DNA from 3 places in the Mesorhizobium sp. M0136 genome. Region 2 is predicted to be linked to each of the others. Evidence: predicted binding sites of a transcription regulator. Region 2 holds the regulator's gene; each other region holds the start of a gene.
What was found. The regulator PhoB, encoded in region 2, activates phosphate uptake and scavenging genes when phosphate is short. The targets are predictions, from matches to a motif close to TGTCATNNANCTGTCAT.
Positions count from the first base shown of each region.

Region 1: olsB (l-ornithine N(alpha)-acyltransferase) is a predicted target of PhoB. The motif match lies at 5,115-5,131, and genes of this name have one in related genera.
Region 3: NKJ35_RS17865 (alkaline phosphatase D family protein) is a predicted target of PhoB. The motif match lies at 7,637-7,653, and genes of this name have one in related genera.

Region 1 is NZ_JAMYTP010000019.1:71,723-81,581, forward strand. It holds gene NKJ35_RS22125 (phosphoadenylyl-sulfate reductase) at 1-194, shown strand, start outside; gene NKJ35_RS22130 (DUF934 domain-containing protein) at 403-939, shown strand; gene NKJ35_RS22135 (DJ-1/PfpI family protein) at 1,076-1,696, shown strand; gene NKJ35_RS22140 (fatty acid desaturase) at 1,846-2,868, opposite strand; gene NKJ35_RS22145 (hypothetical protein) at 2,994-3,194, opposite strand; gene grpE (nucleotide exchange factor GrpE) at 3,433-4,068, shown strand; gene olsB (l-ornithine N(alpha)-acyltransferase) at 4,176-5,051, opposite strand; gene NKJ35_RS22160 (hybrid sensor histidine kinase/response regulator) at 5,201-7,489, opposite strand; gene acuI (acrylyl-CoA reductase (NADPH)) at 7,575-8,564, opposite strand; gene lspA (signal peptidase II) at 8,616-9,092, opposite strand; gene NKJ35_RS22175 (TrmH family RNA methyltransferase) at 9,119-9,859, opposite strand, start outside.
Region 2 is NZ_JAMYTP010000016.1:7,686-17,544, reverse strand. It holds gene NKJ35_RS19680 (ATP-binding cassette domain-containing protein) at 116-916, opposite strand; gene NKJ35_RS19675 (sugar ABC transporter permease) at 932-2,296, opposite strand; gene xylF (D-xylose ABC transporter substrate-binding protein) at 2,439-3,479, opposite strand; gene NKJ35_RS19665 (ROK family protein) at 3,764-5,008, shown strand; gene phoB (phosphate regulon transcriptional regulator PhoB) at 5,018-5,707, opposite strand; gene phoU (phosphate signaling complex protein PhoU) at 5,724-6,431, opposite strand; gene pstB (phosphate ABC transporter ATP-binding protein PstB) at 6,464-7,267, opposite strand; gene pstA (phosphate ABC transporter permease PstA) at 7,264-8,115, opposite strand; gene pstC (phosphate ABC transporter permease subunit PstC) at 8,119-9,108, opposite strand; gene pstS (phosphate ABC transporter substrate-binding protein PstS) at 9,168-9,859, opposite strand, start outside.
Region 3 is NZ_JAMYTP010000014.1:2,879-12,737, reverse strand. It holds gene NKJ35_RS17910 (NAD-glutamate dehydrogenase) at 1-569, opposite strand, end outside; gene NKJ35_RS17905 (peroxidase-related enzyme) at 701-1,264, shown strand; gene NKJ35_RS17900 (YciI family protein) at 1,401-1,724, shown strand; gene NKJ35_RS17895 (LysE family translocator) at 1,734-2,348, opposite strand; gene NKJ35_RS17890 (DUF1062 domain-containing protein) at 2,744-2,887, shown strand; gene NKJ35_RS17885 (DUF1062 domain-containing protein) at 2,871-3,371, shown strand; gene NKJ35_RS17880 (hypothetical protein) at 3,418-3,567, opposite strand; gene typA (translational GTPase TypA) at 3,643-5,472, opposite strand; gene NKJ35_RS17870 (hypothetical protein) at 5,671-5,952, shown strand; gene NKJ35_RS17865 (alkaline phosphatase D family protein) at 5,990-7,564, opposite strand; gene NKJ35_RS17860 (MFS transporter) at 7,712-8,995, opposite strand; gene NKJ35_RS17855 (TetR/AcrR family transcriptional regulator) at 9,078-9,683, shown strand; gene NKJ35_RS17850 (hypothetical protein) at 9,781-9,859, shown strand, end outside.

The sequences.
Region 1 (9,859 bases), on a different contig from region 2:
ACATGCGCGCACATGCGCTGCGTGAAAACCCGCTGGTCGCCTATGGCTATCTGTCGATCGGCTGCTTCCCATGCACGCAGCCGGTGCAACCGGGCGACGACGCGCGCAGCGGCCGCTGGGCCGGGCACGCCAAGACCGAATGCGGCATCCACTTGTCGGGGTTGGAAAGGTCGCTGACTGACGCCTCACTTTAGGGTAGATTGATATTCAGCCGGCCTGCAAACGGCGGATTCCTGCGCTTCCGGTGCTCACGTACCCAAGAGTACGCTCCGCTTCGGTTCCTGGAAGCCACCATTTTGGTCGCTTCGCGTCCGCCTTCGGCTCCGGCTCGGCCTGACCTGAATCTCAACGCACCCTGAGGTGTTTTGCACTTTAGAATCTTTGGACTTGGGAATTTTCTTGATGAGCGACTTGATAGCCGAAAACGCCATGCGGCTGTGGACACCGGATGGGTTCCGAGAGGACGAGTGGGTTCATGCCGAAAGCGCCGAGGCGCTGGGCGGCAATGGCCGTTTCATCCTGCCGTTGCAGGCGTTTCTCGGCTTTGATCCGGAGGTGCGGCGGTCGGCGAAGGAACGCATCGGCGTGCTGCTGCAGCCCGGCGACCAGCTCGACAAGATCGCCGGCCTGCTCGACCAGCTGTCGTTGGTGGCGCTGGCCTTTCCGGCGTTCAATGACGGCCGCTCCTTCTCCAAGGGCGAATTGCTGCGCAGCCGTTACCACTTCACCGGCGCCATGCGCGCCACCGGGCAGGTGCTTATCGACCAGCTGCCGCATATGCTGCGCCTCGGCTTCGACGAATTCGAGATCTCGCACCCGGTGCTGCTGAAGCGGCTCGAGCAAGGCCGCACAGGCGGACTGCCGCTGTTCTATCAGCCGGCGGTGAAGCCGGAGCCCAAAGGCCCGAAATATTCCTGGCGGCGGGTGCGCCCCGGCTGATCCCCTCCAGAGGGCCAGAAGCCTATCTGGTCGGACCACATCCTGATTCCAGCCTTTTATTTTGCGCCTATCCGCCTTAGGATAGGCCCATTATTTCGCGATCAGAATAAATGTGGCCACAAGGGAGGAACCGGGTATGGCTGGCAAGAAGATATTGATGCTCGTTGGCGAGTTCAGCGAGGAGTACGAGATTTTCGTCTTTGAACAGGCCATGCATGCGGTCGGCCATACCGTCCATGTCGTTTGCCCCGACAAAAAGGCCGGCGATATCCTGAAGACCTCGCTGCACGACTTCGAGGGCCACCAGACCTATACGGAAAAGCTCGGCCACGACTACATCCTCAACAAGACGTTTTCCGAGGTCAATCCCTCCGACTACGATGCCGTCTACGCGGCGGGCGGGCGCGGGCCGGAATATATCCGCATCGACAAACGCGTGCAGGCGCTGGTGCGGCATTTCCATGAGACGGGAAAGCCGATCTTCACCATCTGCCACGGCGTGCAGATCCTGATCGCAGTCGACGGCGTGGTGCGCGGCCGCGAAGTCGCGGCACTGCAATATTGCGAGCCGGAAGTCACGCTGGCCGGCGGCATCTATATCGATGTTGCGCCGACCGGCGCCCATGTCGACGGCAATCTGGTGTCGGCCAAGGGCTGGCCGGGCCTTGCCGCGTTCATGCGCGAATGCCTGAAAGTGCTGGGCACCGAGATCCGCCAGGGCGAGATCCTGATGCGCGACCAACGCCAGGCGGCTTAAGCTCGGAATTTGGAGCCTGCCGCACCCCTAACGCATGTCGCGCAAAAGTGTGTTCAGCGGTTTTGTGATAACGGCATGCATAAACAAGAACCTAGAGCGCGTCGCATGAGGCTGGTCGAGCGCGACGCGCCTTAGGTGCGGCGGTGCGCCTACACGGCCATCCGCGCTTCGCGGAACGATACCAGCTTGCTGCGGGTCTCGTCCCACAGCGCCAGCTTGACGCAGCGCAGGCTGTCGAGGAGCGTGACGCGGCCGATCTCACGCAATTCCGGATAGTCCCTCAGCACTTCCGGAAGCCGGTAGCACGGCACCTTGGCCGAAAGGTGGTGCACGTGGTGGACGCCGATATTGCCGGTGATCCAGTTCAGCACCGGCGGCAGGTCGTAATAGGACGAACCGTGCAGGGCAGCGTGCTGGAATTCCCACTCGGAGTCCTTTGTCCACTCCGTCTCCTCGAACTGATGCTGGACATAGAACAGCCAGATGCCGGCCGATCCGGCGAGGATGACGATCGGCAGATGCACGACCAGAAACCCGCCGGGGCCAACGAACCAGATGAGCAGCGCGGCGATGACCGCAATGGCGAGGTTGGTCGACATCGACGACACCCAGGGGGTGAAACCGCCCCGCATCATGCCCAAGGGCAGTCTCTGCTCGAACATGAAAATCCATATCGGGCCAAGGCCGAACATCACCAGCGGATGGCGATAGAGGCGATAGGCGAGCCGGCCCCGCCACGACAGTTGCCGATATTCAGCGACGGTCAGTGTCTTGATGTCGCCGGTGCCGCGCTCGTCGAGATTGCCTGCGCTGGCGTGATGGGTTGCGTGGGCGCGGCGCCAGCAATCGTAGGGCGTCAGCGTCAGCACGCCAAGCACACGGCCGATCCAGTCGTCGGCATAGCGATTGGCAAAAAAGGAACCGTGGCCACAATCGTGCTGGATCATGAAGATCCGCACCAGAAAGCCGGCTGCCGGAAGGATGAGGACCAGACCCCACCAATGGCCATAGGCATAGGCGGCCGAAGACAGTGCCCACAGCGTGGCGAAGGGAATGAGGGTGATGGCGAGTTCGACGGCGCTGCGACGCCTGTCGGGCTTTTTATAGCGCGACAGGATTTTCAACCAGGCGCGCTTGCTGTTTGCCACAGCTTCGGGGGAAATCATGTTCATCATGAAACATAGGCGGAGCAGGGCGCTGCCGCAAGACGAAGATCACGCAAAGTTACTGCGGGTAAATGTCGCGCGATGCGACGAATTCCGGCCACAGTCGCCGGGCGCGTCGCCGGCAACGGCGCCTATCGACGGCGCCCGCCTGCGACCATGTTGGTTTCGATGCCATCCAGGCGGTCGAGCAATTTCTTCAGGCGGTCGGGAATATCCGTCTCCGTGCGGAATGCCGGCAGGGTGCGCAGGAAGCGCTTGGTGGTCTCATTGCCGAGCTGGCGCCGGATATCGACGGCGAGCGCGTCGTGCTTTTCGCCATTGGTGCGGGACATCTTCCAAAATCCTGTGTCGGCTTCGAAACTCCTCCAGGAGAGAAATGGTTCCCGCATTGTAGTAGCCTGGCAAGCAAAGCCGTCGGATACGGTAAAGTTTGAATTAAAATCGAAAAGTCTCCGCTGTTCGCCTTCCAGCCGCGGCAGCGGCTGCAGTAGCGCTTGCCCCTTGATTTTTGGCCGCCAAACCTCGATATCGGGCGCAAATCCACACCATCGAAAATGACGGGAAACGGCGATGAGCGACCAGGCAAAAGACGAACGCGCGCCCGATGAAGCCGAGAAGACCGAGGCTGCCGCGGAGCCAAGGGAAAGCGGCGCCGACGGCGACTATGAAGCGCTTGTGCGGCTTCTGAAGGAAAACGAAGAGCTGAAGGATCGCGCGCTGCGCGTCGCGGCCGACATGGAGAATTTGCGCCGCCGCACCGCCCGCGACGTCCACGATGCGCGTGCCTATGCGGTTGCCAACTTTGCCCGCGACATGCTTTCGGTGTCAGACAATCTGCGCCGTGCTCTGGATGCCATCCCGGAGGAGGCCAAGGCTTCGGGCGATGCCGGTTTCAAGGCGCTGATCGACGGCGTCGAGATCACCGAGCGCGCCATGCTGTCGGCGCTGGAACGTCACGGCGTGAAGAAGCTTGAGCCGGAGGGCGAGAAATTCGATCCGAATTTCCACCAGGCGATGTTCGAGGTGCCCAATCCCGACGTACCGGCCAACACGGTCGTGCAGGTCGTGCAGCCCGGCTATTCGATCGGCGAGCGTGTGCTGCGGCCGGCCATGGTCGGCGTCGCCAAGGGCGGCCCCAAGCATGTGGCGAGCGAAGCGCCGGTGGAGCCGGGGCCGGTGAATGAGCAAGCTGAGAAGGATGCGTAAGTTAGGAGAGTAGGGGAATAGGCAGTACGGGAGGAGGGAATGCCGCTACGTCGGGTAAAATAGAGCAGAGCACTTGCCTACTCCGGCCGTTGCCTTCTCTCCCCTACTCAGGCCGCAAACCGCTGCGCTTCTCCGCCATAATAATTGACGTAGCGGGCACCGATCTCCTTGACCGGCATCACCACGAACACGTCGACGGTCGAGAATTCACGGTCGATGACGCAGCCGTCGCCGATGCGCGCGCCGACGCGCAGATAGCCCTTGACCAGCGGCGGCATCGCGGCGATCGCCGCCTTGGTGTTGACGGCCTCGATCGGCATCAGGTCCATGGAACAATAGCGCCCGGCGACGGCTCGCACGTCCCAGGATGAATTCGTCCGGCAGTGGTGGGCAAGATAGGTCAGCGCCTCGGCATGTGCCGCCGGCACGGTGCCGTGGAACGACGCGCAGCCGGTCATCACGCCGATGCCGTAATGGTTGATATAGGCCCAGATGCCTTGCCACAGCGCCTCGATTGTGCGCTTCGAGCGGTATTCCGGCAGAACACAGGAGCGGCCGAGCTCGAGGAAACGCTGGCCGGGATGCCGCGCGATCAGCTTGGTCAGCTCGAATTCGCCTTCGGAATAGAAGCCGCCGGCCGCCGCGGCAATCTCCTGCCGCAGCAGGCGGTAGGTGCCGACGATGCGGCGATGCTCGGGGCCGGAAAGCGAAGTATCGAACACAAGCAGATGATCGCAGAGGGGATCGAAGCGATCGGCATCGCGGCGGTCCTGCATCTGGAACAGGTCCTTCCTGGCACCAAGCTCGTCGTAGAACACCCGGTAGCGCACTTCCTGCGCGGCAGCGATCTCGGCCTCGTTGCGGGCGAGCCGCACTTCGAGATTGCCGATGCGGCCGAGCGATGCGCCTTTTATGACGGCATCGGCGTTCCGGCCGACGAGCAAAGGCCCGCTGGCGTTCGGCCGAGCATCACATTCCGGCATGACTGTATGCACGAGTGATTCTCCTTCGAGCCATCCCTCTTGGCACGGGGATACGGTGTAGGTGCAACAGGATTGTGACAGTACCGTGATACGGCCCTGCGGGCAATACTTCGTCGGCTGGGTAATCTATCAACCGTCTATGTTGTGCCTCAGGCGGCCACTTGCCCCTCGACCGCATGAACCAGGGCATCGGGGTCGAGCGGCTTGGTCACGAAGCCGCTGGCACCGTGAGCGAGCACGGCATGGCGAGTCTTTTCCTGGCTGTCGGCCGACAGCACCATGATCGGCACCGGCGGCATCGCGGTCTCCTCCTCATGGCGGCGGATGGCGGCGATGGCGTCCAGGCCGTCCATGACAGGCATGTGCAAGTCCATCAGCACCACGTCGTAGCGGTGCTTGTGGCCGGTGCTGATGACCGCCTCGACCGCGGCCTTGCCGTTGCCGACCACTTTCACGCGATGCCCGGCCTTCAGCAGCGTGGCGCGGGCCAGCATGGCATTGATGTCGTTGTCCTCGGCGATCAGCACCGACAGGCCCTGCTGGCGGGCGCCAATGGCATGCCCGGCCTGCGCGCCGCGCCTTTGCAGTTGCGGCTCGGCGATAACCGGCGCGTGGCTGGTCAAAAGCACGCGCAGCAGTGTCTCGCCGCGCACCGGCCTCGCCAGGAAGGTGGCGTAACCATTGGCACGGAACTCGCCAAGCATACCGCGGTCGGCCGGCGCGATCAGCGTCACTGCCTCGCACTCGGCAAATCCGCTCTGGCGCAGGCGCCTGAGCAGCCTGCCGTCGCTTTGCTCCATGGCAGCATCGATCAGCAGCACGTCACAGCCCTCGGCGAAAGCGGTGGCCTGGGCGGCGGCGGTGGCCAGATCGACCGTGCCGCCATTGGCGCGAATGGTGCGGGCGATGGCTTCGGCCTCGACCAGGTTCTTCGACACGATCACCGCATGCCGGCCCGACAGCGGGTTCTGGCGGATCTGCGGCGCCTCGACGGCGGAAATAGCGGGAATCTCGAAGACGAATTCGGATCCCTGGCCAAGCCGGCTCGACACAGAGATGGTGCCGCCCATGGCGGTCACCAGGCGCTTGGAAATGGCAAGACCGAGGCCGGCACCGCCATGCGCACGGGTCGAGGTGCCGTCAGCCTGTTCAAAGTCCTCGAAGATGCGCTCCATGTCCTCCTCGCGCAGACCGGGGCCGGTGTCGGTGATGGTGAAGCGGATGCGGTCGGTGGTTTCGGTGCGGACGCGGGCGATGCTTGCCAGGACGCCGCCGCTGTCGGTGAACTTGACGGCGTTGCCGATGAGGTTGAGCAGCACCTGCCTGACCCTGCCGGGGTCGGCGGTGATCAGCTGCGGCACGTCGGGATCGACATGACAGCCGAGGCCGATATCCTTGGCAAAAGCCCGCGCCGCCAAAAGCTCGACGACATTGTCGGCGATCTCACGCACCGACATCGGCTGCGGTTCGGGATCGAAGCGGCCGGCTTCGATCTTGGAGTAGTCGAGCAGGTCCTCGATCAGCGCCAGCAGCGCGCTGGCCGAGGTCGAGATGGCGCCGACATAGGTCCGCTGCTCGGGTGAAAGGCTGGTGTCGGCGAGAAGCCGGGCCATGCCCATGATGCCGTTCATCGGCGTGCGGATCTCGTGGCTGACGGTGGCGAGGAAACGCGATTTGGCCTGGCTCGCATATTCGGCCCGCTCGCGGGCGGTGATCAGCGATGATTCGGCGCGCTTGCGGGCGGTGATGTCGCGGGCGATGGCGCGATGCGAAACGGCGCCGCTGTCCTTGTCGCGCACCGACAGCTCGATCCAAGAGAACCAGCGTGGACCGTCCGGCGTGCGAATGGCGACGTCGGTGGAACTCAGGCATTCATGGTCGGAAAAGGCGGCGTCGGGGACGATGCCGACATCGATGCCTAGTTCGGCCAGGGTCTTGCCGGCCAACTCGCGCTGGTCGGTTTCGACAAGGTCGGCGAAAACCTTGTTGGCGTAGACAATGTGGCCGTCGCGGTCGCGGTGGACGACGAGATCGCCGAGTGCATCGATCAGACCGCGAAAGCGCTCCTCGCTCTCCTGCATCTCCCACATGCGGTCCGCCAGCGTCTCGATTTCGGCGCGGCTGCGGGCGGTGGTGGCATCGAGCAGGGCCACTGCGCGGCGCTCGGTGCGCCTGTTGCGCAGATGCATGGCGAGCCCGGCCATGGCTGTCGCCAAAAGGCCGATGGTGATGAAGATCGGCGCTCCGGTCAAATGCGACAGGCCCGCCAGCACGACGATGGCGACCAGCGTCAGGAAGGACAGGCCTTCGCGGTTGGCGTCGGGTAATTCCGGCGCCAGCGGTGGCGCGGCGACAAGCTGCCGTCCTGGCGCCTCGGGGGCCGTCCCGTCGGCCCGTTCGGCTGGTTCCGCCGCTCTGATGCCGGGTTCCGCAATCATACGGAACTCCTGCCAGACAGAGCTTATCGAAGGTTGTGATTGATCGTTCGAATTTTAGCTGTCGCGCTCTTTTTCCCCCGGAGGCTCACATGTCCACCACCACACGGCCGCGGATCTTGCCCTCGAAGATGTCATGCGCGGCGCCGATGATGCCGTCGAAGCCGATGCTCGTCGACAGACTGGCAAGCTTTGCGTGATCGAGATCGGTGCCGATGCGGCGCCAGGCCTCGAGGCGGACCGCCTTGGGCGCCATCACCGAATCGATGCCGAGCAACGAGACACCGCGCAGGATGAAGGGGGCGACGCTGGCCGGCAGGTCCATGCCGCCGGCGAGGCCGCACGCGGCGACGGCGCCGCCATAGGAGGTCATCGACAGAACGTTGGCCAGCGTGTGGCTGCCGACGGCATCGACGCCGCCGGCCCAGCGTTCCTTGGCGAGCGGTTTTGCCGGCTGGGCAAGCTCGTCGCGTGAAATCACTTCCGCGGCGCCGAGGTCGATCAGATAGGGGCTTTCGGCAGCGCGGCCGGTTGAGGCGATGACATGATAGCCGAGGCTGGACAGGATCGAGATCGCGACCGAGCCGACGCCACCGGCAGCGCCGGTCACCACCACCGGGCCGCGATCGGGCACGATGCCGTGGCGCTCCAGCGCGATGACACAAAGCATGGCGGTGTAGCCGGCGGTGCCGATCGCCATCGCATCGTGCGGGCTCATTCCGTCCGGCAGCGGTACCAGCCAGTCGCCTTTGACGCGGGCGCGCCCGGCAAAGGCGCCGAAATGCGTCTCGCCGACGCCCCAGCCGTTCAATATGACCTTGTCACCCTTGCGCCAGTCAGGATTGGAGGACGAGATGACGGTGCCGGCGAAATCGATGCCCGGCACCAGCGGCCAGCGGCGGATTACCGGCGCCTTGCCGGTAATTGCAAGGCCGTCCTTGTAGTTCACCGTCGTCGCCTCGACCGCGACGGTGACGTCGCCCTCCATCAGGTCTGCCTCGGTAAGCTCGGTCACCGCGACCGACTGGTTTTTCTCGGCGTCGCGCGAAACGAGGATGGCTTTGAAGGTTTCGGGCATGTTTTCTCCTCGGGCTTGCAGATCAGAATGTGCGGCGCCAGGCGAGTGAGGTCAATCGCTCGACATTCCGTGCCGCCAACCAATGAGCTCATCGAAGACGACCAGCACGGCACCAACGGAAATGAAGGCGTCGGCGAGGTTGAAGACGGCGAAGGACCAGACTGGCGTATGGAACAGGACATAGTCGATGACATGGCCGTAGATTGCGCGATCGATCAGGTTGCCGAGCGCGCCGCCGACGATCAGTGCGAAGCCGATGCGGGCAAGCAGGTGGCCGGGCGGCGTGCGGGCCGCAAGATAGAGCACGAAAGCGACCACCAGAACTGCGACGACCACCAGGCCGGTGTCGCCGAAGGACGAAAACAGCGAGAACGCGATGCCGGTGTTGTAGGTGCGGTACAGCGCCAGGAACGGCAGCAGGTCGAGCCGTTCCTGAAAGGCAAGGCCGGTTTCGACCAGGTATTTCAGCCACTGGTCGAGCGCTATCGCGGCGATGACCAGAAGAGCGTACGGCCTCCAGGACTTCATGGTTTGCAGTTTCACGGTTTGAGATGTCACGATCTGGCGTCCTCCGGGCCGAGCTTCAGCGCGTCGCGCCGGATCTCGAACAGCATGACGCCGGTGGCCACCGCAAGGTTGAGCGAATCGGCGCGGCCGGCCTGCGGTATCCGCAGCAGCTTGTCGCAGCTTGCGGCAAGCTCGTCAGGCAGGCCTTGCTGCTCGTTGCCCATCACCAAAAGCACCGGGCCTTTTGAAAAATCGACCGAGCGGTAGTCGACCGCACCCTTCAGATGGGTGCCGGCGACGAGGCCGGGGAAGCTCTTTCGCCAGGCGAGAAAAGCCTCGGGCGGCGCCTTGGCGACGGGCACGGCGAAGATCGAGCCCATGGTGGCGCGCACCGTTTCGACCGAAAAGGGATCGGTGGTCTCGCCGACCAGGATGACGCCCCTGGCGCCGACAGCGTCGACCGTGCGGATGACGGTGCCGAGATTGCCGGGGTCGCGAACGCGGTCGAGTGCTACCCAGACGTCGCCGTCCTGGACGCGGATGTCCTTCAGAGACAGCAATTTCTGCGAGAACACGCCGACGACCATTTGCGGATTGTCACGGCGGGTGATGGCGACCAGCACCTTTTCCGAGACTTCAAGTACGGTGCCGCCGGCGGCGACCGTGCGCGCCGCGACCTTTTCGACTGCCGCGTTGCCACGTCCGGCCTTGGCGAAGACCAATGTCCTGATCGACCAGCCGAGATCAAGCGCGTCGATGACCAGCTTCAGGCCTTCGGCCATGAAGGC
Region 2 (9,859 bases):
CGTGGACGGTTCGGCATCTTTATGGGCAAGTCCCGACGCCAACACAATGGCCAAGCCAAAGCATGGTGACGGCTGGCACATTTTGGCGGCTTGTGATTAGCCGGCTAATTCTCGTTCATGCGGCGATCTTCAGCGCGCCCGGCCCCGGAATGGCGCCGGGTGGGCACTTGCCGAGGATGATCATGCCGAGCACTTCGTCCTGGGTGACGTCGGTTGTGCGCGCCGTGCCGACAACCCGACCGTTCTTCATGACGCAGACACGGTCGGCAAGCTCGAACACGTCGTGAATATCATGGCTGATCAGGAAGATGCCGATGCTGTCGGCCTTGAGCTGCTTGACCAGTTCGCCGACCTGCGCCGTCTCTTGCGGCCCGAGTGCCGCCGTCGGCTCGTCCATGATCAGGATGCGAGCATTGAACAGGATGGCGCGGGCGATCGCCACCGACTGCCGCTGGCCGCCCGAAAGCTTTACCACCGGCTCCTTGAAGCGTTGGAAACGCGGATTGAGCCTGCCCATCACCTTGCGCGCCTCGGCCTCCATGGCGACGTCGTCGAGCGTACCCCAGCCGGTCATTAGCTCGCGGCCGAGAAAAAGGTTGGCGGCCGCATCGACATTGTCGGCCAGCGCCAGCGTCTGATAGATCGTCTCGATGCCGTACTTCTTGGCGTCGCGGGGGTTGGAGATCGAAGCCTCCTCGCCGTTGACAAAAATCTGGCCCGCATCGCGCTTATAGGCGCCGGACAGGATTTTTATCAACGTCGATTTGCCGGCACCGTTGTGGCCGAGCAAAGCCATCACCTCGCCCGGGAAAAGATCGACCGAAGCATCGTCGACGGCGCGAATGCCGCCGAAGGCGATCGAGATGTTGCGCATGTCGATCAGCGGCGTGCCCGTGGGAGCGGTCTTGTCGGCCATGATCGTTCCTCCTCCCTAAACGCGTTTGCGATAGACGGTATCGAGCCAGACCGCGAGCACCAGCACGGCGCCGACGACGATGCTCTGCAGCGGTGAATCGATGCCGAGCAGCACCATGCCGGATTGCAGCGACTGCATCAAAAGTGCGCCGAGCATGGCGCCGAGCACCGTGCCGGAGCCGCCTGCAAGTGACGTGCCGCCGATGACCGCGGCGGCGATGACCAGCAGTTCGTCTAGCGTGCCCAGCGCATTGGTCGACGAGTTCTGCCTGGCAGACGAGATCGCCGCGGCGATCGTTGCCAGTACGCCCATGATCATGAACACCTTCATGGTCACCCAACGCGTGTTGATACCGGCAAGGTTGGCGGCTTCCGGATTGCCGCCGATAGCGAAGACATAGCGGCCGAAACGGGTACGCTTGGTGATGAAGGTCATGATCAGCCCGACGGCCACAGCCATCAGCACGGGTATGGCGATGCCATGGGCGATGAACAGCCCGCCTTCGGGAACCGTTATATTGTTGGCCGCCGCGTATCTGTTCACGATGCCGACCGGCCAAGGATAGGAATTGGCGAGCCATATGGCGCCCATGATGACAGCGCAGGTGAGGACACCGAGGAACGTCTCGGCCCAGATCGGGCGCAACGGAAAGCGGAACCGCTTGCGCTGCACCCGTCCGTTGAGCAGCATGAACACAACCGCCAGGCACGCGATAATTCCGACGATCCAGCTCCATCGCGCGCCGATCGAACCCGCCGGCCCACCGCCCATCAGCTGGAAAGTGGCATCAAGCGGCGCAATCGTCTGACCGCTGGCGACCCACCATGCGGCACCCCGCCAGACCAGAAGGCCGCCCAGCGTCACGATGAAGGCCGGCACCTCGAGATAAGCGATGATGTATCCCTGGAACGCTCCGATCAGAAGGCCGAGCGCCAGGCCAATGGCCAGCGCCAGGATCCAGATCCAGGGGTTGCCGAGTTGCAGACCGATCATTCGCACCAGGAAATGCACCTGCGCAAAGCCCATGACCACGCCGACCAGGCCTTCGGCGGAACCGACCGACAGGTCGATATTGCGCATGACGATAACCAGCACCATTCCGGCGGCCATTATGGCCACGGCGGAAGTCTGCACCGAGAGGTTCCAGAGATTGCGTGGCGTCAGGAAGGTCCGGCTGTCGAAGTCGAACGGATTGACGCCGAGCCGTACGCTGGAAACGACATGCAGCCCGATCCAGATGACCAACAGCGCGCCGATCATGCCGAGCATACGGGTGTCGATCTCGGTTGCCTTGAGAAACCGGGCAACGATGCCGAGCTCGGATTCCCGCGCCCGGTCTGCCGTGCTGTCGACCGGCGTGTTGGAAGTCGTGTCGGTCATCATGTTTCTCCCGCCGGGTTGCCGTCTGCCGCGGATGCCGGAAGCAGCCTAGAAGTTATCCGCCGGAAGCGGAAAAACAATTCTTTTTGAAAAAACGCCGCGGCGAGCGGCCGCGGCGTTCGGACTTCTCGGAAACGTCGGCTCAGTTGCAGACCGCAACAGTGCCAGCCGCCACGCCGGCGCAGACCTCTTCTTTCTTGATCCAACCGGCGTCGATGACGACGTTGAGGTTATCCTTGGTGATGGCCACCGGAGTCAGGAACAGCGACTTGACCGTGTTGCCGCCGGGCGTGGTGAAATCCTTCACGCCGGCAATGTCGGTCATCTGCTTGCCGTCGGCAAGCTGCGAGGCGATCTCGGCGGCGTTCTTACCGAGCTCGCGCGCGTCCTTCCACACCGACACGGTCTGTGTGCCAAGCGCGATGCGGTTCAGTGCGGCGTGGTCGCCGTCCTGGCCCGAGACCGGAACCGATCCGGCCAGCCCTTGCGCCGTCAGCGCGGCGACGACGCCACCGGCGGTGCCGTCATTGGCCGCGACCACGGCATCGACCTTGTTGTCGTTGGCGGTCAGGAACTGTTCCATGTTCTTCTGAGCGTTGGCCGGCAGCCAGCCGTCCGTATAGGCCTCGCCGACATTCTTGATCTTGCCGCTGTCGATGGCCTCCTTCAGCACCTCCATCGAACCGGCAAACAGGAAATCGGCATTCGGATCGGAACCCGAACCCTTGATGAAGACGTAATTGCCTTCCGGCTTCACCTTGAAGACTTCGCGGGCCTGCATGCGGCCGACTTCCTTGTTGTCGAAGGTCAGATAGAACACGTCCTTGTTCTCGATCAGCCGGTCATAGCCGACGACCGGGATGCCTTCGTCCAGTGCCTTCTGCACGGCCGGCCCGATGGCCGAGGCATCCTGTGCGAGGATGATCAGCGCATTGGCACCCTGCGAGATCAGGCTCTCGACGTCGGTGAGCTGCTTGCCGGGGTTGGACTGTGCGTCGGCGGAAATATACTTGTCGCCGGCGGCCTCGATGGCCGCCTTCATTGCGGCCTCGTCGGTCTTCCAGCGCTCTTCCTGGAAGTTCGACCAGGAAACGCCGATGACCTTGTCTTTCGCCTGCGCCACCGACGCCAGCGCCAGCGTCATGGCGACACCCGCCAGAATGGCGGTCGTGAATTTCTTCATCATATCCTCCCTGCGCCGCGTACGGCGTGACCAATTGCTCAACGACCAGCTTGGAAGCTCTAATTTTTTCGAGCCTCGAAAAAATACTGGCCCGATCTCCGGCTGCTGTCAACATCGATTGTGATGGATTTTGATGACTCTGCGAGTTTTTTCGAGCGTCGGAATAAACGATGACAGCGCCACCAGCATCTGACACTATTTGCCGCATCTGACACTATTTGTCGGACATTACCGACGGCTTCCGGTTCATGAGCGGCCGCGGCAACCGGGAGGAAAGCAAAACGATGTCGGTCGGAATCCGCCATGACGATTTGCGCCGGCGCAACCGGGCGATGGTGATCTCGGCGGTGCGCCGGGCCGGCCAGCCATCGCGTACGGAGATAGCAGCCACCACCGGCCTCAGTCATTCAACCATATCGGCGATCTCCTCCGACCTGATACGGGAAGGCATCCTCGCCGAGAGCAAGGCAAGTGAGGCCGTTTCGTTGAAACGCGGTCGTCCGCAGGTCGGCCTCGCCCTCAACCCGGAAGCGGCGGCGGTGCTGACCGTGGTGTTGTCGCTGAATTTCCTGTCGGCCGCCATTATCGACTATGCGGGACAGGTGGTCGCCGAGGAACAGCGCCGGCTGGACACGCTGACCATGCCGCGCGACGAGCTGACCCGCGAATGCATGGCCATTGTCCGGCGCCGGCTTGAGGACCCAGACCTTGACGTCCGCAGTGTCGCCCGCATCGCCCTGGCGATTCAGGGCATTACCGACTCCCCTGCGCGCGCCATGCTGTGGTCGCCGATCACGCCGCAGACCGACATCGCCTTTGCCGACATGCTGGAGGACGAATTCGGCATCCCGGCCACGGTGGAGAACGACTGCAATATGATGGCGGTAGCTTTGCGCTGGCGCAATCCGGATCGCTATCACGACGACTTCATCGCCATCCTGCTTTCGCACGGCATCGGTATGGGGCTTGTGCTGAAGGGCGAACTGTTCACCGGGACGCATTCCTCGGGCGGCGAATTTGGCCACATGATCCATCGTCCGGGCGGCGCGCTCTGCCGCTGCGGGAGGCGCGGCTGCATCGAAGCCTATGCCGGCAACTATGCCATCTGGCGCAACGCCAGGCAGATGAGCGAAGACAGCGAACCTATCGCCGACGTCAGCGACGCCGACATGCGCGCTCTGGCGGCCCGGGCGCGCGAGAAGGATGGGCCGGAACGCGAGGCCTACCGCAAGGCCGGCGAAGCGCTGGGTTTCGGTCTCGGCTCGCTGTTCGCGCTGATCGATCCGGCACCGGTCGCGATGGTCGGCGCCAGTGCCGCTGCCTTCGATCTGATCGAACCGGCCTTGCGCAAGGCCATCGCCCAGACCGCCGGTGGCCAGCATTCGGGCTCGATCTCCTTCGACACCGAGCCAAACGAATTGCCGCTGATCCGCGAAGGCTGCGCGATGCGGGCGTTAAACTTCGTCGACCAGGAGATTTTCGCGCCGGGCGCGCAAATGAGGCCCGGCGTCAGAAAGAACGTCGCCTGACCAGGCGGGTCAATCTTCCCTGATCGCATAGCCGGCACCGCGGATGGTGCGGATGACATCCGGCATGCGGCCGTTATTGACGGCTTTGCGCAGCCGCCCGACATGCACGTCGACGGTGCGTTCGTCGATGTAGATCGTCTCGCCCCAGACATTATCGAGCAACTGGCTACGCGAGAAGACGCGGCCCGGATGCCGCATCATGAACTCGAGCAACCGGAATTCGGTCGGCCCGAGCCTGATTTCGCTCTTCTTGCGATAGACCCTGTGCGATTCGCGATCGAGCACGATGTCGCCGACCTTTAGCACGCTGGACAGCACTTCCGGCTTGGCGCGCCGCAGCAGCGCCTTGACCCTGGCCATGAATTCCGGCGTCGAAAACGGTTTGACCAGATAGTCGTCGGCGCCGGTCGAAAGACCGCGCACCCGGTCGCTCTCCTCGCCGCGCGCGGTCAGCATGATGATCGGCAGCCGCTCGGTTTCGGGGCGCACGCGCAACCGGCGGCAGAGCTCGATGCCGGAAACCGCCGGTATCATCCAGTCGAGCACCAGAAGGTCGGGCACATTCTCCTGCAAACGGATCTCGGCTTCGTCGCCGCGTGTCACCACCTCGACCTGGTAGCCTTCGGATTCGAGATTGTAGCGGAGCAGCACGCCCAACGGCTCCTCGTCCTCCACCACCATTATGCGTGGTGCGATCATCGGCTGGGCACCCCCATCATGTCACCGGCGCGGACATTGTCGTTTCGTCCTGCTTCGGACGGTTGACCGGCAATTGCTCGCCGGTCAGCACATAATACGCATTTTCGGCGATGTTGGTGACATGGTCGCCGATCCGCTCCAGATTCTTGGCGCAGAACAGCAGATGCGTGCAAGCGGTGATGTTGCGCGGATCTTCCATCATGTAGGTCAACAGCTCGCGGAACACCGACGTGTATTTGACGTCGATACGCTCGTCGGCGGCACGCAGCTTGGCCAACGCGGCCGCATCGCCTGCAGCATATTCCTCGATGACGCCCTGCACCTGGATGAGCACCAGCTGCGCCATCGCATCGATGGAATGCGAAAGGTCGCGCGGCGTGACGCTGAGGCCGACCGCGCTCACACGCTTGGCGATGTTCTTGGCAAGGTCGCCGATGCGTTCGAGGTCGCCGGCCATGCGGATCGCTCCGACGACATGGCGCAGATCGTGAGCCATTGGCTGGCGCTTGGCGATCAGGGTGATGGCGCGGTCGTCCAGTTCGCGTTGACGCGCGTCCATGATGGCGTCGTCGGAGACGACGCGTTGCGCCAGCACGTTGTCGGAATTCAACAGGGCCTTGGTCGCCCCGCCGACCATCGAACCGGCGAGGTCGGCCATGTCGCGGATCAGCTTGCTGATCTGCTCGAGATCCTCGTCGAAAGAAGCGACTGTGTGTTCGCCCATGGTCCTGTCCTCATATGCATGATCGGAACGGCTCAGCCGAAGCGGCCAGTGATGTAGTCCTGCGTGCGCTTCTCGCGGGGCGACGTGAAGATCTTCTCGGTCCGGTCGAACTCGACCAGTTCACCCAGATACATGAAGGCGGTCTGGCGCGACACGCGCGCTGCTTGCTGCATGTTGTGGGTGACGATGACGATCGTGTAGTCGGCTTGCAACTCGTCGATCAGTTCCTCGATCTTGGCCGTCGACAGCGGGTCGAGGGCCGAAGCCGGTTCGTCGAGCAGAATGACTTCCGGCTTCACTGCAACGGTGCGGGCAATGCAGAGCCGCTGCTGTTGGCCGCCGGACAGGCTCAAGCCGCTGGCGTTTAGCTTGTCCTTGACCTCGCTCCACAGCGCGGCCCGCTTCAACGCTTGCTCGACGCGGCCGTCCATCTCGGACTTGCCGAGATTCTCGTAGAGCCTGACGCCGAAGGCTATGTTCTCGTAGATCGACATCGGGAACGGCGTCGGCTTCTGGAACACCATGCCGATCTTTGTCCTGAGGAGGTTGAGATCCTGCGACCGGTCGAGAATGTTCTTGCCGTCAAGCAGCACCTGGCCCTCGGCGGTCTGTTTCGGGTAGAGCTCGTAGATGCGGTTGAAGACGCGCAGCAGCGTCGATTTCCCGCAACCCGAAGGGCCGATGAAGGCCGTGACGCTGCGCTCGGGCAGCGACAGGCTGATGTCCTTCAGCGCCTTGCTCTGGCCGTAGTAGAAGTTGAGGTTCTTGACCTCGATCTTCGTCTTCTCGGTGACCGTTTCGGTCATCGTCATGTCTGGGGACAACATCTGTGTCATCTGTCCTCTCTGCGTCCGGTAAGGCTGCGGGCGAGGATGCTCAAGCCCAGAACCGTCAGGGTGATTATGAGTGCGCCGGTCCACGCCAGTTGCTGCCATTCCTCGTAAGGGCTGAGAGCGAACTGGAAGATGGTCACCGGCAGGCTGGCCATCGGCGCGTTGATATTGCTGCTCCAGAACTGGTTGTTGAGCGCGGTGAAGAGCAGCGGCGCCGTCTCGCCGGAAATGCGTGCTATCGCCAGCAATATGCCGGTGACGATCCCGGACAATGCGGCGCGGTAGGCGACCGAACGGATCACCACCCAGCGTGGCGCGCCGATCGCGGCACCGGCTTCACGCAACGCGTTCGGCACCAGGTTGAGCATGTCTTCAGTGGTGCGCACGACCACCGGAATGACCAGGATGGCAAGCGCCACGGCGCCGGCAATGGCCGAGAAATGTCCCATTGGCCGCACCATCAATTCATAGACGAACAAGCCGATGATGATCGACGGCGCCGACAACAGGATGTCGTTGATGAAGCGGACGACGGTGGTGATGCGCGAAAAGCGTCCATACTCGGCCATGTAGGTTCCCGCCAGCACGCCGATCGGCGTGCCGACGACAATGGCGATGATCGTCATCAGCAGGCTGCCCGCGATGGCATTGAGCAGGCCGCCGGCTTCGCCCGGTGGTGGCGTCATCTCGGTGAAGACCGCGAACGAAAGCCCGGCTGTGCCCTTATAGATCAACGCACCGAGGATGAGCGCCAGCCAGGCAAGTCCGATGCCGGCGGCGACGACGCAAAGCGCCATCATCACCGAATTCCTGGCTTTGCGGCGGCTGTGGAGCGATGAGGATGTCGACATCGGTCAGGCTCCCGTACGGGCGTCGATCCGCATCAGCATATAGCGGGCGGCGGCAAGGATCAGGAAGGTGATGACGAACAGGATCAGGCCGAGCGCGACCAGCGAGGAGGTGTAGAGGTCGCCGTCGGCCTCGGTAAATTCATTGGCGATGGTCGCCGAGATCGTCGTGCCCGGTGCGAACAGGGAGGCACTGATGCGATGCGCGTTGCCGATGACGAAAGTCACCGCCATGGTTTCGCCGAGTGCCCGGCCGAGGCCAAGCATGACGCCGCCCATGATGCCGATGCGGGTATAGGGAATGACCACGCGCCGGGTCACTTCCCAGGTGGTGCAACCGATGCCGTAGGCCGATTCCTTCAGCACCGCCGGCACCGTATCGAAAACGTCCTTGGTGATCGAGGTGATGAAGGGCAACACCATGATGGCGAGGATCAGCGCCGAGGTCAGAAGGCCGATGCCGTAAGGAGGGCCGGCGAAAAGGCTGGATAGTCCCGGCACGCCGTGGAAGATGCTGATGATGAAGGGCTGTATCGTCGTCTGCAGGAACGGCGCGAACACGAACAGGCCCCAGATACCATAGATGATCGAGGGAATGCCGGCCAACAGCTCGACCGCTATGCCGATCGGGCGCCTGAGCGGGCGCGGGCAGAGCTCGGTGAGAAAGATTGCAATGCCGATGCCGATCGGAACCGCGATCAGGATGGCGATCGCCGCCGTTACCAGGGTGCCGTAGATCGGCGCCAGTGCGCCAAATTTTTCCGTGACCGGATTCCAGCTCTCAGTCGTCAGGAAAGAAAAACCGAAGGACGACAGCGCCTGCCATGAGCCGGCAAACAGCGAGATCGCGACACCGCCGAGGATGACCAGCACAAGGATTGCGGAAGCGCGGGTGAGTCCGCGAAATATGGCATCTGTGAGCGCGAAGCGCCGCACCGTAGCTTCCCTGGCCCGGGCTGCTGCAGATGATGGCATGGCATCGGAAGCGATGGTCATTGGGTCCTCGCAATTAAAGGCAACAGGGAGGGCGCCGTCGACGCCCTCCCTGGAGGAGATTACATAGCCGAGTAGAGCGGCTTGCCATCGTCGCCGACGACTTCCTTGGCCCACATGGCCTTGACGCTCTCAACCACCTTGTCGGGCATCGGAACGTAGTCCAGCTCGCCGGCCATCTCGTCGCCCTTGTCATACGCCCAGGCGAAGAATTTGAGCGCTTCGCCGGTGGTCGCGGCGTCGTCCGGCTTCTTATACAGGAGGATCCACGTCGCCGCCGTCATCGGCCAGGACTCGGCGCCCGGCTCATTGGCGAGGATCACCCCATAGCCCGGCTGCGAGCTCCAGTCGGCATTGGCCGCTGCCGCCGAGAACGCGGCTGCGGTGGGCTCGACCTTCTTGCCGTCCTTGTTGATCATGTCGGTGTGGGTGAGCTTGTTCTGCTTGGCATAGGCGTATTCGACATAACCGATCGCGCCGCCGGTCTGGGAGACGTTGTTGGCAACGCCCTCATTGCCCTTGGCGCCGATGCCGACCGGCCATTCCACGGCCTTGTCGACGCCGACCTTTTCTTTCCAGTCCGCGCTGACGTCGCCGAGGTAATAGGTGAAGTTGAACGTCGTGCCCGAACCATCGGAACGGTGAACGACCGCGATCGCCTGCGAAGGCAGCTTGACGTCGGGATTGAGCTTCTTGATCGCCTCGTCATCCCAGCTCGTGATCTTGCCGAGGAAGATGTCGGCCAGCGTCGGGC
Region 3 (9,859 bases), on a different contig from region 2:
AGCATCGGCTTCCAGTCGGTGACGGCGGCGCGCACTTGGCCGAGCAGCTTGGTCAGGCGTGCGGCCAGACCTTCAGCCTGCTCGGCCGAAAGGCGGCCGATATGGACATGGATGACGCTCAGCCGGTCATGGCTGTGGTCGCCCTTGGCATAACCCCCGTCGCCGAGGATTTCCTCGACGCCGTTTTTGCCGTGCCTGACGACTATGACCGGGTGGGTAACCAGCAGCGGCTCGCCGGCGCTCTCGGTGATCTCGCCAAGAACGGAATCGAAAAGGAACGGCATGTTGTCGTTGACGACGGTGATCACCGTCATCGGCCGGCCCTGGCGGACGACACCGGAATCGACGTCGATGGCAACGACACAGTCGTCCTTCTGGTGCCTGGCCACGGCGCGGCCGGCGAGTTCGGCAGCGCGTTCGAGATCGATGACGTCGTAGGCGGCGACATCTTCGGCCGGAGCTCGGGCCAGCAGGTAGTCGGCAAGCCTGCCGGGCTTTTCGCCACCCGCGGCTTCACCCCTCGTCAGGCCGGCTTTTTTCAACCGGCTCGCTGACTTTACACTGGCCATGAGTCCCTCCCGTCGCATGTTTTTGCGGCTATGCTAACAGATGACGGGTATTTGGCGACAAAGGTTTGACGGCTTGCGACGAAATGTCGGAATTCACCGGCAGCCTGGCGAAAAACGAGGAGAAATCCGCCATGACGGACAAAATCACCGCGCTTGACCTGGCACCGGCGGAGCTGAGCGACGCGACTAGGGCCTATTTCGCCAAATGCCGGGAGAAACTCGGCCTCGTTCCCAATGTGCTACTCGCCTATGCCTTCGACGAGAAGAAGCTGCGCGCTTTCACCGACATGTACAATGACTTGATGCTGGGCGAATCCGGCCTGTCGAAACTCGAGCGCGAGATGATCGCGGTGGCCGTCTCTTCGGTCAACCATTGCTACTATTGCCTGGCCGCGCATGGCGCGGCGGTGCGCCAGCTTTCCGGCGACCCCGCCTTCGGCGAGATGATGGTAATGAATTTTCGCGCCGCCAAGCTGTCGGACAGGCAACGCGCCATGCTCGAATTCGCCGTGAAGCTGACCGAGCAGCCGGCAAAGATCGTCGAAGCGGACCGGGCGGCGCTGCGGCAAGTCGGCTTTTCCGACCGCGACATATGGGATGTCGCCTCGACCGCGGCATTCTTCAACATGTCGAACCGGCTGGCATCGGCAATCGATATGCGGCCGAACGATGAATACCACGCGATGGCGCGATAGGGCACCGCCGTTGCGAGCCAACCGCACATCATATTAGCTACTTCGCATTCTCGTTGCTTGTTTGCCGGTTTGGTCCGATGATCGGCTGCGGCATGACCGCATGCCGGTTCGATGCCGCCGATCAGAGGAGGAGAACATGGCAAAATTTCTCTACGTCTATCACGGCTCGGGCAAGATGCCGACCGAGGAGTCCGAACGGAAGGCAGCAATGGATGCCTGGAACGGCTGGTATGGCAAGCTTGGCTCAGCCGTGGTCGACGGTGGCAATCCAGTCGGCATGTCGAAGACCGTACTGCCTGGCGGCAAGGTCGAGAACAACGGCGGCAGCAATCCGACCGCTGGTTACACCATCATCGAAGCAAAAGACATCGACGATGCTGTCGGCAAGGCCAAGGATTGTCCTATCTTGACCGACCCAGCCTTTAGTATCGAGATCGCGCCGATCATCGAAATGGGTTGACGCGCCGGCTCAGGACCGCGCCGCGATCGCCGCCGCAGCGCCGGCCATGGTACCGGCGCTGATGCGGTTGGCGATCTTCATCGCCCGCTTGCTTCTCAAGAGCTTGCGCGCCTGCGATGCGGCGAGCACCCAGGTCAAATCGATGGCGACCAGGACCACTGCCATGGTCGCCGTCAGCTCGACCCAGCCGACCACGCTGACCGAACCGAGATCGATGATGGTCGGCAGCAGCGCCAGATAGAACATCATGATCTTGGGGTTGCCGAGCGTTACCGCCATGCCGGCAAAGAACAGTCTGGCGGGCGAATCTTCGCGCGGCAGCGAACCCTCCTTCGCCTCGACCGGTGCCGTCCACATCTTCCAGGCAAGCCAGCCGAGATAGGCGACGCCGACCCACTTCACGACGACGAAGGCAAAATGGAACGTCTGCGCTACCACGGCGAGACCAAACACCGCCAGTGACAGCCAGATCGCTTCGCCGATCCACATGGCAAGCAGGAATGGAAACACGTCGCGGAAGCCCTTTGCGATGACCCGCGCCACAAGAGCGGCGATCGACGGGCCGGGCGAGCCGGCGGCAACAAGCAGGGCGCCGGCAAAAATCAGCAGCGACGTGAAATGCATGACGGGGTCTCGTTTGAAGTGTTTGGGGTGTTCAACATAACCCAACTGTTCCGGCGACGGTAGGGTCTACCGAAAGAAGGCTTGTCCGCCAGGCACCTTACGGCTAGAGATGTCGTTCCGAAATCCTTTCCGAGCTTCACTTTGCCTACGTAACCGCCGGTCTCGTCAACTCCCTCAACACAGAGCAGGGCGTCGCAGTCGCGGTGCCTGTTTTCACATGACCTGTTCTTCAGGGTGGCAGTTCGAGACCGGTTTGGCACTGCTGAACCGCTGTCGCGCATAACCACAGGCGACACCTGATTTCCAACTGCCGCAGTCTCTCGCCACGCCGTGCCCGCAAGGGGTTCTCGATATCGCCGATCTGACGAACTTCCCGACGGGAAGGGCTTTTCGGCATGCCTTCGATACTGCGCATCCGCTGGGCGATCGCGCCCAAAACCGCACCTCGACCTCACCTCAACTGCAATCGCTGCGGCGGCCTGAAAGCCTATCGCTGCAGCGGCAAATTCCGCGTCAATGCCAATGGCAAGCGCATTTGATGCCTGGTTGATCTACCGCTGCATCGACTGCGACAATTCCTGGAATTTCGGCATTCTGGAGCGCTGCAGCCGCCGGGATATCGAACCGGCAATATTGCAGGCGCTCGAAAGCAACGATCCGGTCCTGGCGCGGCGCCATGCCTTCGATGTTGCCGCATTGCGAAGCAGTATCGGGCGCGTCGAGGAGTTCCCCGAAGCCGCCGTTCAAAAGGAGGTGCTCGGGGATAGACCGGAAAATACCAGCGCGCTCGAACTCCAGCTCTGGCTCGAAATGCCGACAGCGCTGCGGCTCGACCGGTTACTCGCCAGCGAACTCGGTGTCTCGCGATCGCGGCTTCAGGTTTGGGAAGAGAAACGATTGCTGGTGGTTGGTCCGGACGGAGCCAAAGCCTTGCGCAGGCCGGCGCGGACGGGAACGGCGATCCGCATCCACCTGTCTGGCGAACCAGACCGGGACGATATCATTTCGGCTGCCGGCGGATGAGGCGACGGGAAGGGCATCCGCAATCGGAGACAGTTGCGGCCAGGGGTCAATCGCCCTCTTTGGAGGCCGAGCCGATCAAACCCTTGGCCGCATCGGGATCGCTGTCGGCGACTTGCACATGAATCAAGCCGAGCCTGCCCGTGTCGAGAAGATAATTCGCGAGAGCACAAATTCCATACGCGTCGAGCATCGACACGCAAACTTCGGCCTCGGGTCGATTGTCTATATGACAGCCGTGACCAGTTTACCGCTCACTGCGCGGTATTGCCCTTTATGCCGCGCCGACCACTTTCGCCGACTTCTCAAAACGCTTGCGCTCGTTCGGGTCGAGATAGAGCTTGCGCAGGCGGATGGTCTTCGGCGTCACTTCGACCAGCTCGTCGTCCTGGATCCAGGCCAGCGCGCGTTCCAGCGTCATGCGGATCGGCGGCGTCAGCTTCACCGCCTCGTCCTTGCCGGCGGCGCGGATGTTGGTCAGCTTCTTGCCCTTGAGCACGTTGACCTCGAGATCGTTGTCCCTGGAATGGATGCCGATGATCATGCCCTGATAGACCTTGACGCCGGGATCGATGACCATCGGGCCGCGGTCTTCCAGGTTCCACATGGCATAGGCCACCGATTCACCCTGTTCGTTGGAGATCAGCACGCCGTTGGTGCGGCCCGGCAGCTCGCCCTTATAAGGCTCGTAGGCATGGAACAGCCGGTTCATTACCGCGGTGCCGCGCGTGTCGGTCAACAGTTCCGACTGGTAGCCGATCAGGCCGCGCGTCGGCGCGTGGAAGACGATGCGCTGGCGATTGCCGCCCGAAGGGCGCAACTCGACCATCTCGGCCTTGCGCTCCGACATCTTCTGCACGACGACGCCGGCATGCTCCTCGTCGACGTCGATGACGACTTCCTCGACCGGCTCCAGCAATTCGCCGTTATCGCCCTTCTGCATGACGACGCGCGGCCGCGACACGGCGATCTCAAAACCTTCGCGGCGCATCGTCTCGATCAGTACGGCCAGCTGCAATTCGCCGCGGCCGGAAACGAAGAACGAATCCTTGTCAGGTGATTCCTCGATCTTCAGCGCGACATTGCCTTCGGCCTCGCGCAACAGGCGGTCGCGGATGACGCGGCTGGTCACCTTGTCGCCTTCGGTACCGGCCAGCGGCGAATCGTTGACGAGGAAAGACATCGTCACCGTCGGCGGATCGATCGGCTGCGCGTGCAGCGGCTCGGTCACCGACAGGTCGCAGAAGGTGTCGGCGACAGTGCCTTTCGACAGGCCGGCGATGGCGACGATGTCGCCCGCCTGCGCTTCCTCGATGGGCTGGCGCTCGAGCCCGCGGAAGGCGAGGATCTTCGAAATGCGGCCGGTTTCGACCTGGGTGCCGTCATGGTGCAGCACCTTGACCGCCTGGTTGGATTTCAGCGTGCCGGATTCGATACGGCCGGTGATGATGCGGCCGAGGAACGGATTGGCTTCCAGGATGGTGCCGATCATGCGGAACGGGCCGGGATGAACGGTCGGCGCCGGCACGTGCTTGATGACGAGGTCGAACAGCGGCGCCAGAGCCTGGTCCTTCGGGCCTTCGGGGTTTTCCGAGACCCAGCCGTCGCGGCCTGAACCGTAAAGGATAGGAAAGTCGAGCTGCTCGTCGGTAGCGTCAAGTGCTGCGAAAAGGTCGAACACCTCGTTGACCACTTCGACATGGCGCGCATCCGGCCGGTCGATCTTGTTGATGACGACGATCGGCTTCAGTCCAACCTTGAGCGCCTTGCCGACGACGAATTTGGTCTGCGGCATCGGGCCCTCGGCGGCGTCGACCAGCACGATGGCCGAATCCACCATCGACAGGATGCGCTCGACCTCGCCGCCGAAATCGGCGTGGCCGGGCGTGTCGACGATGTTGATGCGGGTATCCTTCCAGTCGACCGAGGTCGCCTTGGCCAGGATGGTGATGCCGCGTTCCTTTTCAAGATCGTTTGAATCCATGGCGCGCTCGGCGACGCGCTGGTTGTCGCGGAACGAGCCGGACTGTTTCAGGAGCTGGTCGACGAGGGTGGTTTTTCCATGGTCGACGTGCGCGATGATCGCGATATTGCGGATTTTCATGTTTCGGTCTCGGGAGCGTTGCAGGCAGCAGGCCAAAAGGCGCTGCCTCTTTCGGTTGGGCGGCTCATACAGGGTTTTTCGCATTTGCGAAAGAGGAGGCGAGCCACCAAATAAAGTCACCAAATCTTAAATGTCTTGGTGTGAAGTGGAATTATTAACCAAGGCGGAACCTTTCGTGGTCCGGACAGTTCGAATTTCATGATCGAGACAGGCATCAAACTCCGGCCGATTTTGGCATGTACCGCGCTCGCCGTCCTCCTCGCGGCAAGCGCGGCGCAATCGGCCGCGCCGCCCAAGGAGACGCGGTCTGCTCTGCCGTCCGACAAGCGCTCGGCAGAGCAGCTTTTTGCCGATGCTCCGGACGGCGTCGACCCGGTGGTGACCGGACCGGTCAGCACCGCCTTCAAGCAAAGGCAAAAAAACGCCGGATGCGACAGAGCCGTCTGGCCCAAGATTCCCGTCGTCTGCTATCCCGATTGATGCACATCCACCTTCCGGGTGGTCCTAAAAGGCAATCTCACGCCGATCGCACCGGATCGAGCGTGACCTTGTAGAGTTCGCTGTCGTCGCGATCCATCAGCCGCACCGTCAACTGCTCGGTGGCTCCATCGATGTCGACGAGCCCGAAGAACTGCAGGCCGGCCGACGGCGGCAGGTTCTGACCCTGTTCGGCGGTCGGTGCCTTGATGAACCTCAGCTCCGGGCCGAAAGTCATGTCGAAATCATTCGGTCCGAATGTGCCGGCGTGGATCGGACCCGAAACGAATTCCCAGAACGGATTGAAGTCCTGGAACTGCGCCTTGTCCGGATTGTAATAATGCGCGGCTGTGTAATGCACGTCTGCGGTTAGCCAGACGGTATTGCTGATCCCCGCGTTCTTTATATAGCGAAGGAGGTCGGCAATTTCCAGCTCGCGCCCCTTGGCCGGGCCATTGTCGCCATTGCTGATTGCCTCAGCCCCGACCTTCTTGGTGCCGTCGTTCCAGACGACGAGGCCGAGCGGCATGTCGGCGGCGATGATTTTCCAGGTTGCATTGGAATTCGCCAGCTCGCGCTTCAGCCATTTCGTCTGTTGTTCGCCGAGGGTGCGCGATTGCGGCGTCATCGTCTCCTGCATATTCGGACCGTTGGGGCCGCGATAGGAACGCATGTCGAGCAAGAACACGTCGAGCAGCGGCCCATAGGCGATTTTGCGGTAGACACGGCCGGGCTCCGACGGCTCGTAGCGGATCGTCGTCATTTCGTGGAAGGCGCGCGCCGCGCGTGCCGCCAGTACATGGATGGATTTTTCGGTGTAGCGGTCGTCGGCGCTCAGATCCTTCGAATCCGACCAGTTGTTCACCACCTCGTGGTCGTCCCACTGGTAGAACGTCGGGCAGATGGCGTTCAGCGCCAGCACGTTCCTGTCCATCAAATTGTATTTCCACTGACCCCGGTATTCGTCCAGCGTCTCGGCAACCTTGCGTTTTTCGTCGATCAGCACGGTGTTCTTCCACTTGCCGCCGCCGGGCAGGTCGATCTCGTCCTTCATCGCGCCATCGGCATAGATCGTATCGCCCGAATGCAGGAAGAAGTCCGGCGTGTGCTTGGCGATCGTGGCGTAGGTCTTCATGCCGGTGTCGTCGATGCCCCAGCCCTGGCCGGCGGTGTCGCCCGACCAAGCGAAACGAATGTCGCGCTTCGAGGCAGGTGCCGTGCGGAAGCGGCCGACGATCGGCTCGGAAACGGCGTTGATATCGGAAAGATCGGCCGCGACCATACGGTAGAAGATGTCCTGGTCGGAGGTGAGATCGGTAAGCAGCCGCTTCACCGTATAGTCGCTGGCCGGCGAGCTATCGAGCGGCGCCAGGCGGACGGCATTGGCGAAGCTCTCCGTCGACGACACTTCGAACATGACGCGCGACGGCCGGTCCGTGCGCGCCCAGACCATGCCGCTGGTCGCGTCGACGTCGCCGGATTGGATCCCGTGGGTAAAGGCCGGGCGCTGATTGGCGCGCGAGTAATAGGGAAGCGCGAGGCCCGACGCGCCGACCAGGCCAACGGCGCTGGCCGACGTGACGAAAGCGCGCCGCGTCATCGAAATCTTGTTCATGGCTGTCTCCTGGATGGCGTTGAACGTCGCCGCCAAGCTCCAGCTTCAATGTTTCAGGCACATTTCGAAACGATGAAGGTTTGATAACAGTGAACAGGCGGGCGATCTCCCCCTCAACGGGGGAGATTAGCACTCAACTGTCGCACCCTAAGCCGCCTGCGGTTCCGGCTCGAAGGCCGGGCGGCTGGTGTTGATCAGCAGCGAGATGCAGGCGGCGGCTATTGCCGTCATACCGGCGATCAGGAAGGCAAGCTCGTAATTGCCTTGCAGCTCGCGCATGGTGCCGCCGAAGAAGGCCGCTGTCGCGGCGCCAACCTGATGGCCGGCGACGATCCAGCCGAAGACGATCGGTCCGCTGCGGTCGCCGAACGCCTCGTTGGAAAGCCTCAGCGTCGGCGGCACCGTGGCGATCCAGTCCAGTCCGTAAAACACGGCGAAGATGATCAGGCTGGTTGCCGAAAAGCCGGAATAGGGCAGATAGATCAACGACAGGCCGCGGATGCCGTAATAGACGCCGAGCAGCTTGCGCGGGTCGAAACGGTCGGTGAGCCAGCCCGATAGCGTCGTGCCGATCAGGTCGAAAATGCCCATCATCGACAGCAGGCCGGCGGCTTGCACTTCGCCTATGCCCATGTCGCCGCAAAAGGCGATCAGGTGCGTGCCGACCAGCCCGTTGGTGGTGAAGCCGCAGACGAAGAAAGTGGCGAACAGATACCAGAACACCCGCGTGCCGGCGGCGCGGCGCAGCGTGCTCAGCGTATGCGAAAGGAAATTGCCTTGCGCGGCTGGCGGCGCCGGCGGCACGTCGTCGGCATCGGCGCCATAGCGGACCATGCCGATCGAGGCCGGGCGCTCCGGCACCAGCATATAGACCAGCGGCACCAGGCAGGCGGTGGCCATTGCAATGGCGATGGCGACCGGCTTCCAGCCGCCTGACTGGGCGAGCGAGGCGAGCAGCGGCAGGAAGACCAGCAGCCCGGTGGCGCTGGACGCCGACATCAGTCCCATCACCAGGCCGCGATTGGTCTTGAACCAGCGGTTGACGATGGTTGCGCCGAGCACGGTGGCGACGGCGCCCGAGCTGACGCCGGAAAACACGCCCCAGGTGAGGAGCAGATGCCAGGGCTTGGTCATCAACAGGCTGAGCGCGGTCGATCCCGACATCAAAAGCAGCGCGGCAAGCAAGGTGCGGCGCAGCCCGATCCGCTCCATCAGCGCCGCGGCAAACGGCCCGGTCAGGCCATAGAGGAAGATGCCAGTGGCAGCGGCCAGCGAGACGACGTCGCGCCGCCAGCCGAAACTATTCTCCAGCGGCAGCATCATGACTGCCGGCGCCGAACGCAGGCCCGCTGCGATCAGCAGGCAAAGGAAGATGACGGCGACCACGACGAAAGCGTAGCGCTGGCCAAACGGGCGGGATTGAGCTATCATGTTACTGACCGGTACGTTGCAGGAGCGCGAAACATACGTACCGACCGGTAACATTGTCAACCAGCTAATCGGTACACCAGACATGAAAAGCATTGAACCAACGATCAAGGCGAATGACGCATCGCCGCCTCGCGCCGCCGAACGGATTCTCCAGGTGGCGCGCGACCTGTTTTACCGGCAAGGCATCAGGGCGATCGGCGTCGACGAGATCGTGCGGCGTGCCGGCGTCACCAAGCCCAGCCTTTACCGCAGCTTTCCGTCCAAGGATGAGCTGGCCGCATCCTATCTCCGGCACTATGACCTCGAATTTTGGGAGCGCTTCGACGAGGCGGTGAATGCCCATCCCGGCGATCCGCGCGCGCAGATCGTCGCCTTCCTGACGCGTGTCGGCAAGCGTACGCAAAAGCCCGACTATCGCGGCTGCGGCATGACCAATGCCGCGGTCGAATATCCCGAACATGGCCATCCGGCCCGCGTCGTGAGCGAGGCCAACAAGCAGGAATTGCGCCGGCGCCTGCGTGCCATGGCGGCAGAGATGGGCGCCGGCGACGCCGACACGCTGGGGGACGGGCTGCTGCTCCTGATCGAGGGCGCCTATATCAGCGGCCAGCTGTTCGGTGTCGGCGGGCCGGCGCAGTCGGTCGCCCGCAACGCCGACCTTCTGATCGAGGCAAGCTTGAAGAAATAGCGTTCCGTTTACCAGATCACTGTGAGCAGCCTGAGTTCGTCTAGGCTGCTGCTAGATTTGACGGTACGCTGCGGCAGCCCGAACGGAGTTGTCCGCCATGCGCGCTCTTTTGATCCCGCTTGCCTTCGCCGGCTTCTGCAACGCCGCCCGGGCTGGCGACATATCCAGCGTCTATA